Regions from separate parts of the Arthrobacter sp. R1-13 genome, predicted to be linked through region 2. Evidence: riboswitches for the same ligand, from Rfam matches in the RefSeq annotation. Region 2 holds a riboswitch; the other holds the start of a gene.
The links. Region 2 has a riboswitch for thiamine pyrophosphate ahead of M1D88_RS12280 (bifunctional hydroxymethylpyrimidine kinase/phosphomethylpyrimidine kinase). Riboswitches for the same ligand answer to the same signal wherever they lie in the genome.
Positions count from the first base shown of each region.

Region 1: another riboswitch for thiamine pyrophosphate. It lies ahead of thiO (glycine oxidase ThiO); the one in region 2 lies ahead of M1D88_RS12280 (bifunctional hydroxymethylpyrimidine kinase/phosphomethylpyrimidine kinase).

Region 1 covers NZ_CP096420.1:3,114,003-3,119,971, reverse strand. Annotated here, with positions in the region: gene M1D88_RS14390 (DEAD/DEAH box helicase) at 1-877, opposite strand, end outside; gene M1D88_RS14385 (RNB domain-containing ribonuclease) at 1,156-2,667, opposite strand; gene M1D88_RS14380 (ferritin-like fold-containing protein) at 2,709-3,428, shown strand; gene thiE (thiamine phosphate synthase) at 3,483-4,169, opposite strand; TPP riboswitch at 4,196-4,315, shown strand; gene thiO (glycine oxidase ThiO) at 4,364-5,665, shown strand; gene thiS (sulfur carrier protein ThiS) at 5,674-5,910, shown strand; gene M1D88_RS14360 (thiazole synthase) at 5,954-5,969, shown strand, end outside.
Region 2 covers NZ_CP096420.1:2,668,068-2,674,036, forward strand. Annotated here, with positions in the region: gene obgE (GTPase ObgE) at 1-129, opposite strand, end outside; gene rpmA (50S ribosomal protein L27) at 249-512, opposite strand; gene rplU (50S ribosomal protein L21) at 573-881, opposite strand; gene M1D88_RS12280 (bifunctional hydroxymethylpyrimidine kinase/phosphomethylpyrimidine kinase) at 1,224-2,795, opposite strand; TPP riboswitch at 2,778-2,875, opposite strand; gene M1D88_RS12285 (Rne/Rng family ribonuclease) at 2,995-5,969, opposite strand, start outside.

The DNA.
Region 1 (5,969 bases), 450 kb from region 2:
TGATGGTACGGCCACGGCCGCGGGCCTGCAGTATGCGGGCGACGACCTCAATCTTGTCCATGCTGTGGGCGCGGTAGATCAACTGGCGGATATCGCGCTTGGTCAGGCCCTCATCTTCGGGGTCTGCAGCGCGGATGTGGGTGGGCTGAGTCATGTAGCGGCGGGCCATGGCAATGACTGGACCGGGCATGGTTGCCGAGAACAGGAGCGTTTGCCGCACTGCCGGCGTTCCTGCGATGAGGGTCTCAACGTCCGGCAGGAAGCCCAGGTCAAGCATCTCGTCAGCCTCGTCGAGGATTACCATCTTGACGTTTTTGAGGCTGAGGTGCTTCTGCTTGTAAAGGTCGATCAGGCGACCAGGCGTTCCCACAACAACCTCGACGCCCTTCTGCAGAGCGTCAACCTGGGGCTCATAAGCGCGGCCGCCATAAATGGTGACGATGCGGGCGTTCCGCTTGCGGGAGGCGTTTTGGAGGTCATTGGCCACCTGGACGGCGAGTTCGCGCGTCGGAACGATCACCAATGCCTGCGGGGCACCGGGAACGGCTAGCTTGTCGAAGCCGGGATCGTCCCTTCCCACAACGCGCTGCAGGGCAGGAATGCCGAAGCCCAGGGTTTTGCCCGTACCCGTCTTGGCCTGGCCGATGATGTCGTGGCCGGAAAGGGCCACCGGGAGCGTCATGGCCTGGATAGGGAACGGATGGGTAATCCCGGCGTCGGCGAGGGATTCGACGATGTCGGCCCGGACGTTGAAGTCGGCGAAAGACTTTTCCTCGATCTCGTGCGGTTTTTCGTCCGAGATGATGGTTTCTTCAGGCTCGATCGATTCCGTTCCGGTGTCGTCGGTCAGAAGTTGGTGCGTGTGCAATTCACTCACAGTGGAGTTTCCTTATTCATTTGGGCTTAGGCGCTGCCTGCTCAACGGGGCGGTTTGATAGGCCGTTCCGGAGCACGCTCGGGCGCGCTAGCAAATCCAGTGGAAGCCGATCGCGGGCTATCTATGCTGGCACTGGTGACCAACTGGTGTGTCTCAAGATCGCGTAGGGGCGGGCTTGTTGATTCTTTAAAAGGAAGGAAATCAACGACCGGGCATCCATTACTACACCTTCAGTCTAGCTGTTGACACGAAAAGCACTGGACGCGACCCGATTTGGGTCAGTCCACGAGCTCGAGCAAGACCTCCGGGGCCGAGATGTCGCAGGCCACCAGCCGGACCCTGACGTTGGTGCCGGGTTCGAGCTCTCCCGTACACCTGGCCGTGACCGCAGGTTCTGCAATCTGCACAATCCCGGAAGGTCCGGACCCGTTCAGGCTGCCGTTGCCATTGTTGCCGTTGCCGTTGCTGCCGCCGTTGCCGCCATTACCGTTGAGTTTGCCTTGCCGGGATCCGGAGATCACAACTGCTTCGAATTCCTGGCCGATGTGGTTGACCAGGAGCGCGGCTTCAACGGTGTTCAGGGCGAGGCGTTCCATCCTGCCGGCGAGCTGGTCGGAAGCGGCCATGATGGCTGGCAGCGACGGAAGGGCCTCGCGTGCCCAGCGGGGGACGTCACAGCCGTTGCTCAGTGCTTCACAGATGACCAGGACGAAGCGGTCCACGAGCCTGCGCAGCGGTGCTGTGGTGTGCGCATAACTGGCACCGATGGCCGATTGAATGGCGTTCTCCGGGACCGTTCCATCAAACGGGGTGTAGTTTGCTCCCCGGAACAACATCCCCGCCGAGTGCAGGATGGCCAGTTGCTTAGGATCCCGGGGATCGAGGGTGCGCAGGTATTCCCCGTAACTGAATTGACCATCCCAGGGCTTGCCAAGGGCCTGCGTCTGAGTTCGGAAATTATCGAGGGACCGCTCGTCGGGAGTGGGCATGGTCCGGAGAATGCCCACCTTGCCGTTCAGCATGAGTTTTGCGGCTGCCATGCCTGTCATCAGGGAAATCTGGGCGTTCCAGTCCTCAACCGGAAGCTGGGGTGTTGCAATGATCCGGTAGCCGCCGTCCGGAAGCTGTTGGATTTCCTGTTCGGGCATGTTCAGGCTTGCACCCTCTCTGCCCCGCTCCAGCTCGACCCGCTTGATCCCCACTTCCTTGAGCAGCTGCAACACGAGTGGCGCGGTTCCTGCATCAAGCTGTGTCTGGGCCTGCCTGTAGCTGAGCTTCGCCCGGCTCCGGACCGTCGCCCGGCGCACGGCAACCTTTGACACTTCTGCCGCCCGGTCGAGATCGAATTCCCAAACGAACGCCGAGCACAGCTGACCTTCCAACAGGCTGCCGGCCTGCTCGCTGATCACTTCGGGATGCAACGGGATGCGACCGTCGGGCGCGTAGAACGTCTGCCCCCGCCGTCGGGTTTCGGCGTCCAAAGGGCCGCCCGGCTCCACAAAGGAGGGCACGTCGGCGATGGCGTAGTAGACCTTGTAACCGTCACCGGCCCTGTCTATAAAAACAGCCTGGTCAAGGTCGGTGGAGGACGCCGGGTCAATGGTGATGAACTCGATGGCCGTGAGATCCAGGTCCGGAAGGCGGTGGTCCGCAACGGCCTTTTCAGCTTCTTTGAGGGCCTCGTCCGGGAAGGCGCCGGGCAGCTCCAGGCGGGTGCGCAGAGCACTGAGCGCCGCGGCCAGCTGGTTGCTCTGAGCGTGAACACTGGGAGCCAGACGATGATGTGACACGAAAATCAGGTTAGCCCGATTTGCGCCATTAGTCTTGGATCATGAGCACTTCCCCCACAGACAACGCTCGCCGGGACCGTTTCCTTGCGGACCTCCTGGGAGTCATGGCCTATGGGGAGCTTTCCGCCTTTGAGAGATACTCTGCGGACGCCCGTTACTCGCCCACCCTCCATGACCGGGCCGTTATGGGCAGGATCGCTGTGCTGGAATTCCAGCACTATGAACTGGTAAGTGCCAGGCTTGCAGGGTTGGGTGTTGATGCCGAGGAAGCCATGCTGCCATTCCAGCCCGCCATCGACCATTTCCACGATCGTACGCGCCCGGCGGACTGGTACGAGTCCCTGATGAAGGCGTACGTGATTGACACTGTTTCGGCTGATTTCTACCGTGCGGTGTCCGAGTACGTCGAGCCGGAAAGCAGGCAGCTGATCCGGCAGGTCCAGTCAGCCGAGGATGTCACGGAGATTCTTCGTGTACGGCTCAAGAAAGCGTTGTCCGATGATCCCAGGTTGGCGTCGAGGCTGGCCTTGTGGGGGAGGCGGTTGCTGGGGGAGGCTCTCACCCAGGCGCAGCGGGTGGGCTTCGAGCGTGCTTTCCTGTCGGGCCTCATAGCCAGCCAAGGTAATGACCCACCCGGGTCAGACTCAGGAGTGGGAATCGTCCGGGACGACGCCGAGGCCAAACTCATGGTTGCTGATTTGATGAAGGAGCTGGCGGGGAACCACTCCCGGCGCATGACCCAATTGGGCCTGACAGGCTAGCCAATCGGCTTCGGATGGTGAGACAGCTCGGTTGATCAGACCGTAAAGCCCGGGTCAGGCTCCGGCGTCGAGCACTTGCAGGATGGCCTTGGCTGCGGCCGCAGGATCGTCTGCCTCTGTAATGGCCCGGACCACCACTACACGCGAGGCGCCGGCGGCCACCACCTGCTCCACATTGGCGAGGTCGATGCCGCCGATTGCGAACCAGGGCAGGAGTATGCCGTCGACAGTCATTCGGTCTGCCGCCCTGATGGCGTCAGCCGCATAAGTGACGAGTTCAAGCCCGACGGCGGTCCGTCCGGGTTTAGTGGGAGTGGACCAGACCGGCCCGACACAGAAGTAATCCAGGCCGCTTCGCCCCGGTGATGCGGCAATAGCGGCATCAACCTCCCCCGGGGTATGAGTGGAAAGGCCGATCACTGTTTCACTGCCGACGAACGTCCTTGCCGAGTGCAGCGGGAGGTCCTTCTGGCCAAGGTGCAAGACGGGAGCGCCGGACAGGGACGCGATGTCTGCCCTGTCATTGACCGCCCACAGCCGCCCATGCCGCTGGGCCGCGGCCTGCAGGACTTCCAGCAGCTCCAGTTCCTCCGCAGCCTCCAGTTGCTTGTCCCGCAACTGGATGATGTCAACGCCCCCTGCGTAGGCGGCGTCGATGAAGTCCTCAAAGTCCCCCCGGCCCTGGCGGGAGTCGGTGCAGAGGTAGAGGCGGGCGGTGGTGTGGACGGCAGGCTCGGTCATGGCACCAGCCTAGTTCCTCTAAACTGGGGGAGTACCGCGGGAGCCCGCAGCAGCTGTCATAAACTGCCGGGCTGAGAGGGCGTCAGAGCCGACCGCTTGACCTGATCCGGTTAGTACCGGCGTAGGGAAGGAATCCAGTGCTCTCCCACTCAGCACTCTCTCCATCATCCAGCCACACAACGTCCACCGGCCCAATGCACGAGCCCGTCTCCGGCACGGATATCAGCGTGGATGTGGCAGTCATTGGCGGCGGAGTGGTGGGCCATGCCATCGCCTGGGAAGCTGCACTGAGTGGGCGCTCCGTGGTCCTGATTGACGATGCCCCCGGTACCGGCGCGAGCTGGGCCGCCGCCGGGATGCTGGCCCCGGTAACTGAATTGCACTACCAGGAGGAAGACCTGCTGGAACTCATGCTCGAGGCCTCAGCCCTCTGGCCTGCGTTCGCAGCCGGACTTGCCCCTGCCATCGACAGCCGTGTCAACGGACCCTCTGAAGCGGAGGCATCTGGTACCGGATACCTCACCACACCCACGCTCGTCATCGGCGCTGATGCTGCAGACCGCCGGGCGCTCGAGGATCTGAGGCGGGTGCAGGCAGCGAACGGGCTCACAGTGGAGCCACTGACAGTTCGTGAAGCACGCTCCATTGAGCCGCTGCTCAGTCCCGCCGTCTCCGGTGCCTACCGGATCGCCGCCGATCATCAGGTGGACCCTCGAAGGCTCCTTGCCCGGATCGCCGAAGCTCTGGCCGATCCCCAGCGTTCCGGGGGAACCTGCGAAATGCTCCCGGCGAGGGCCGCCGGCCTGCGATGGGATGGTGACCGCGTAGCCGGCGTCGTCCTGGACAACGGAAGAGCCATCCATGCCGGCGAGACTGTCCTGGCCAGCGGACTTGGAACAGGAAAACTGGACGGCCTTCCGCCGGGACTCGATCTTCCCTTGCGGCCTGTCTACGGGGATATCATCCGGCTCCGCGTCCCGGGCCACCTCCAGCCGCTCCTGACCTCAACGGTCCGGGGGATGGTTCATGGCGTGCCGGTGTACATCGTTCCAAGGGACGACGGGACTGTGGTGATCGGAGCCACGCAACGGGAAGCAGCCCTGGAAGCAGGTGCAGCAGAGGCAGCGGTCTCCGCCGGAGGTATTTACCAGTTGTTGCGCGACGCGCAGGTACTTCTCCCCGCAGTGGCCGAACTGGAGCTGCTTGAATGCACCGCCCGCGGCCGGCCCGGCACCCCTGACAATGCGCCGCTGCTGGGCAGGGTACGGGACCGCACAGGTGACGCTGACCTCTTGGGCCTCATTGTGGCGACAGGATTCTTCCGCCATGGCATACTTCTGGCTCCGGCGGCCGCATCAATCTGCCTGCAGCTGATGGAGGGCCGGTCTGATTCCCGGTGGGCAGTTTTCGAACCCGGACGATTCTCCCCAGGCTCCTCCGCCGGTCATGTCCGGCGTCACCCCGATCCGGCAACAGCCGGTACCTCTCCGCAGTAAGGAACAGCATGAACATCACCCTCAATGGCGCGGAGCGTGCCATCGACGACGGCGCCTCGGTCACCACGCTGGTAGCCCTGGTTACAGGTAAGAGCCTTGGCCCCGACGGCCAGGCAGCTGACGGTCAGAAACTTGGCGTTGCAGTTGCCCGCAACTCCGAAGTGGTTCCGCGGAGCCGCTGGTCACTGACGGCGCTCGCTGACGGCGACGACGTCGAACTGGTCACCGCAGTACAGGGAGGCTAGGCAAATGCATGAAGGCCCTACTCCAACAGGAAACGCAGGAAACATGATGGTAGCCACCA
Region 2 (5,969 bases):
GCCATTGCCGCCGTTGCCTCCGTCGGGACCGCCGAGGGGCTTGAACTTTTCACGGTGAACGGAAACACAGCCATGGCCGCCGGTACCGCCGGATACGTGCAGTACTACCCGGTCTACAAAGCTCGCCACGTGGATCTCCTCAGTGCTGATTTCCGGACGTCCGAAAGATGCCCAAGATGATTGTAATGCGGTTAAAACACCGGTGGAGCGGACCATATGGCCCGCTCCACCGGTTCAAAAACTATTTGTTACTCTGCAGCTGCAGCAGTAACGATGTTCACGACCCGACGGCCGCGGCGGGTGCCGAATTCAACAGCGCCTGCCTGCAGTGCGAACAGGGTGTCGTCGCCGCCGCGTCCTACGCCGGCGCCCGGGTGGAAGTGGGTGCCACGCTGGCGGACGATGATTTCGCCAGCCGAAACGACCTGGCCACCGAAGCGCTTGACGCCAAGGTACTGTGCGTTCGAGTCACGACCGTTGCGAGTGGAGCTCGCGCCTTTTTTATGTGCCATTTGAAATGCCTGCCTCTAAATTCTGGGGAATCTGCTGAAAACCTGAACAGTAACCAGTGGCTACTTGATACCGGTGATCTTGACCTTGGTCAATTCCTGACGGTGACCCTGGCGCTTCTTGTAGCCGGTCTTGTTCTTGAACTTCTGGATGACAATCTTCGGACCACGGAGGTCCTGAAGGATTTCAGCCGTAACCGTTACCTTAGCCAGGTCCGCAGCTGCGGACGTGATCTTGTCACCGTCTACCAGGAGCAGTGCGGGCAGCTGAATGGTGCTGCCGGCTCCACCGGTGACGCGGTTCAGGGTAACGAAGTCTCCAACGGAAACCTTCTCTTGGCGGCCGCCTGCGCGGACAATCGCGTACACCACTTGGGAACTCACTTCTCTCGACGTTTCTTACTAAATTTGCGTGCGGAACCTGGGTCCGGTTGTTTGGCCTGGCTCACGCTGTGCCTCAACGCCGTGGATTCCTCAAGGAAATCCGTGAGCTAGCCCGGAAACAATGTCCACCCGTTTTCTAAGTGGCCCGTTCCCGAGGTCAAAACCCAAGTGTTGGCGTAAGCACCGAAGATCTAGTTTACGCTAATTTTGCCTTCGGTCGCAAATGAGGCTGGTTCCGGGGCTGAGTACGTGATAGGGGCCACATGGGCTTACCTCACGACTTCCCGAACCTTGCCCCATGATCTTACAGGCTCTCCGCCCGCTTCACGTTCATGCGTGCAGGCGCGGCGCGTCAAAGAATTCCACCTCGTAGCGGGAGGACTGCCCGAACGCCACCGCCATGGCTCGGCGCTCGGCTTCGGAACCTGCGAGAGCAGCGCGTTCCGTAAACCCGATGGCCTGACGCGTGGCGGCGGCAAAATCCTCGTCCGCGTACGTCCGTAGCCAGTCGGCGTAGGCATGTTCCGCCGGAGCTCCGTTGGCCTGGAATTCCAAGTGAAGGGTGGCCCCTACTTCTGCATAGAGCCAGAAGCATGGCAAAGCAGCAGCAACAAGCACTCCGTAGCTTCCCGCCAGAGAGCTGGCAAGGAGGTGGTCCACGTACGACTTTGTCACTGGTCCCAGCTCAGATTGAACAGGGCGGGTGCTGAGCCAATTGCGGTGGAGCTCGGATTCGACTTCCAGACACTGCTGTGCGGACCGCGCCCAGAACAATTGTTCCTCTTCGGTGGGAGCCATTGCGGAGGCCCTTGAGAGCACCCTTGAGTATCCATTCAGGTAGATCGCGTCCTGGCTGAGGTAGTAAGCGAACTGCTGTTCAGGCAGTGAGCCTTCAACCAGGCCACGGATGAACTCGAGGCGGTAGATGGACGCCAAATGATGATCGGCGCTCTCGCGCAGTTCCTCCATGAAGACTCTTCCGGACTGCACTTCTGTCTGTCCTTTGGGCTCCGTTACGGGCATGGCCGGAAACTGGTGAAAGTGATGAACAGGGCCGGCTCCCCTGCCCACTTCCAGGATGTCTGATCCCTCCAGGGCTCCGCGCAGCCAGGGCTTGACCTCCCGCAGGGCCTCTTCCCAGTTTCCCAGCCGCGCCTGGCTTGTCGCCAAAGCTGATGAAAGTGAACATCCAGTACCGTGGCTGTTTCGCGTGGGCACACGCTCGCCCGGAACCACCACCACCTTCGCCTGAAACCCAGCCGAAACACTCACGAGGGCATCGGGGCACTCCCCGCCGTCGAGATGCCCGCCCTTTACCAATACCGTGGCGCCGGTGACGGCTGCAAGGCGTTTGCCCTGCTCGAGTGCCGCTTTCCAGTCCTTCGCCAGGGGCTCCTGAAGCAGCATGGCCAGCTCGGGGAGGTTCGGCGTGAGCAAATCAGCCAGCGGCAGCAGCGCCCGGAGTGCTGTTTCGGCGGATTCCTGCAGCAGCCGGTCCCCGCTGGTGGCCACCATGACAGGATCCAGGACGACGACGCCGGGACGGACCTTCGTGAGCCAGGCCCTGACCACGCCAATGACGTCCGCGTCTCCGAGCATCCCGATTTTCACGGCGTCCACGACGATATCGTCGCTGATGGCCTCCAACTGTTCGGCCAGAAAGGAGGCGGGCGGCACGTGGACGGCACGGACGCCTTGGGTGTTCTGCGCCGTAAGGGCCGTTACGACGGCCATCGCGTAGCCGCCATTGGCGGCGATGCTCTTGAGGTCTGCCTGTATCCCAGCGCCGCCGGAAGGATCAGAGCCGGCTATCGCCAGTACCCGGGGAATAGTGCGGAGAACTGCGCTGGCGGAATCGGCAGCCGCAGGTGACGGCAAAAACGTTGAGGACAAAGGAGACATCCCTTCGCCGGTGCTAACCGGACAGGTTCAACGGGTGTGGATCTCAGCCGGCCCTTTGCGCGGCACCCCGTGTCAGGATCCCAGCCTAGCGGGTGTGGGTGAGTGTTAAACAGCCGAAGCCCGGACCGGGATAATCCGGTCCGGGCTTCAGCCATTGACTGTCGCCTACTGGCTGCAGTTCCCCTTGGGACAACTCACCTCACAACTCTGAGGCAGGCACTCCCACACCCAGGATGATGGGCTCGCTTGCAGTGGTGGCAGGCTTGGCCGGCGCTGCCGGGGCCTTGGCCGCGTGAGTGGAACCTGTGGCGGCAGGCGCATCCTGGTTCTGCTCGACGGCGGTCTCGTTCGCAGCTCCCTGCGCACGGCTGGCGCTGCGGTTACGGCGTCCGCGCCTTGAGGAGGATCCTGCTGCTATCGGAGCGGCGTGGACCCCGGGGGCAGTGACCGGCGCGGCGGCAGGCTTCCGGGTTTCCTCAGTCTCCTGTGGCTGATCGCTCTGTTCACCCAGGTGGGCGAAGGCCTCGGCCAGCAGGTCCAGGGTCAACTCCGGTGTCCCCGTTGACGCTTCACCAGCGTGGTCCACGAACGGAAGAACCACTCGTTCACCACCGAAAGTAAGGACAGTAGCGGGACGTCCGCCTGACGTGTCGTCGCCCTGGCCGGTGCGCCCGGCGTCGGAACCTGCCTGAACTGGCTCTGTGGCCTGCGGGCGTGAGGTTTCACGGGAGCGGGACGGTGCCTGGGCAGCGGGTTCTGACCGGACAGCTTCCCGTTCCGCCCCGGTTGCGCTGGCCCGGGCGGCCTGAACGTCGTCGTCATGAAGGTGGGCGGCGTGGGCTGCGGCGGCAATGTTGGCCAACGCTGCCCGGGTTGCTTCAGCCTTGGCATGACGCTCGGCGTCGGTGGGTTCGGCGTGAACGGGTGCCGGAAGCGTCAGCGGCTCTCCCAGGGCCTGCCCGCCCTTGCCGCGACGCCGCTTGCGCTCAGTCCGCGCAGCGGGCTGCACTTCGGCGCGCGGCACGTAGTGCTCCGCGGCGACGGTGTTGGCCCTGCGGTGCTCCACTGGCTCGTCGTGGGTGACCACGCCGCGGCCGGCGCAATGTTCGCATTGCTCGCCGAAGACCTCCAGGAGGCCTGTGCCCATACGCTTGCGTGTCATCTGGACCAGGCCGAGGGAGGTAACTTCAGCCACCTGGTGCTTGGTCCGGTCCCGGCCCAGGCACTCGACCATCCGGCGGAGCACCAGATCCCTGTTGGACTCCAGGACCATGTCGATGAAGTCGATCACGATGATGCCGCCGATGTCCCGCAGGCGCAGTTGGCGCACTACTTCCTCGGCGGCTTCCAGGTTGTTCTTGGTGACGGTCTCTTCGAGGTTTCCGCCGCTCCCCGTGAACTTGCCCGTGTTGACGTCGACTACCGTCATCGCCTCGGTACGGTCGATCACCAGGGAGCCGCCTGACGGCAGGAATACCTTGCGGTCCAGTGCCTTGTGGATCTGCTCATCGATGCGCCAGGCCGAGAAGATGTCCTGGTCCTTGGTCCACTTTTCCAGGCGGCCAACGAGGTCCGGAGCCACGTAGGTCACGTAGGCCTCGATGGTGTCCCAGGCTTCCTCGCCGGAGACGATCAGCTTGGAGAAGTCCTCGTTGAAGACGTCGCGGACAACCTTGATGGTGAGGTCCGGTTCCCCGTAAAGCAGTTCCGGTGCCAGGACCTTCGTGGAGGTCGCCTGGCTTTCGATGCCTTCCCACTGCGCCCGAAGGCGGTTGATGTCGTGGGTCAGCTCCTCTTCGGAAGCCCCCTCGGCAGCGGTACGGACGATGACGCCCGCATCTTCGGGCAGGCGGTCCTTGAGGATTCGCTTGAGCCGGTTCCGTTCGACGTCGGGAAGCTTGCGGGAGATTCCGGTCATGGAGCCGCCAGGCACGTAGACCAGGTAGCGTCCGGGAAGGGAAATCTGGCTGGTCAGGCGTGCGCCCTTGTGCCCTACGGGGTCCTTGGTGACCTGGACCAACACGGAGTCGCCTGATTTAAGGGCGTTCTCAATGCGGCGCTGCTTGCCTTCCAGGCTGGCCACATCCCAGTTGACCTCGCCGGCGTACAGCACGGCATTACGGCCGCGGCCAATGTCGACGAAGGCAGCCTCCATGGACGGCAACACGTTCTGGACCTTGCCCAGGTAGACGTTGCCGATCAGTGAATCCTGCTGGGTCTTTGACACGAAGTGCTCGGCCAGGACGCCGTCTTCGAGAACGGCGATCTGAATTCTGTCATCGCGCTGGCGGACGATCATCTGCCGGTCAACTGATTCACGGCGTGCCAGGAATTCAGCTTCAGTGATGACCGTGCGACGACGGCCCGTGTCGCGCGACTCGCGCCGGCGCTGCTTCTTCGCCTCAAGGCGGGTAGAACCTTTGACGCTGGTGACGCGGTTGCTCACCGGCGCCTCGGTGACGGCCCGGGGTGCGCGGACCCTCGTTACGGTGTTGGGAGGATCGTCGTCTCCCCCGCCGGTAAGTTCGATGTCCTGGTCACCACGGCGGCGACGACGACGGCGGCGCGAGGTGACGCCGTCGCCCAAACCTGCAGTTCCCTGCTCATCAGCTTCCGCTTCACCGGCGTCACCGTCGGTGTCCTCTGTCTCGTCTCCGGCTTCACGCTCGGTTCCGCGGCTGCGGCCACGGCGGCCGCGGCTGCGGCGACGGCGACGGTTGCCGGATTCGTCCAGCTCGCCCTCGTCAGAGGTGTTCTCGGTTTCATCGTCATCCTCGACAACAGGTGCCGGGACAGGCCTGACAACTGTACTGAGATCGGGTGCCTGGAAAATCATGGAGGTTACCGAGCCGGGTTCCAGGAAGAGGGAGCCCACCGCGGGGGTCTCAGCTTTAGGCTGCTCATCGTCCGCAGCTTCCTGGGCTTCCGGTTGTTCCTCGGCAGCTTCGGTTTCCTGTCCGGGAGCAGTAACAGCCGCACCGGCAGACTGGACGGCGTCAGTTGGTGCTTCTTCAGCCTCCGGAGCGGTCTCGGTGGTTTCGTCTTCCACCTCGGCAACAGCTGCTTTCGCGCGGCTGGCGCGTCGACGTACGGGCTTCTTCTTCGGGGCGTCTTCCAGCGCAGGGTCTGTCACTGCGGGTTCGTCGGCGGCAGCTGCTTCCCCAGCGACGGCTG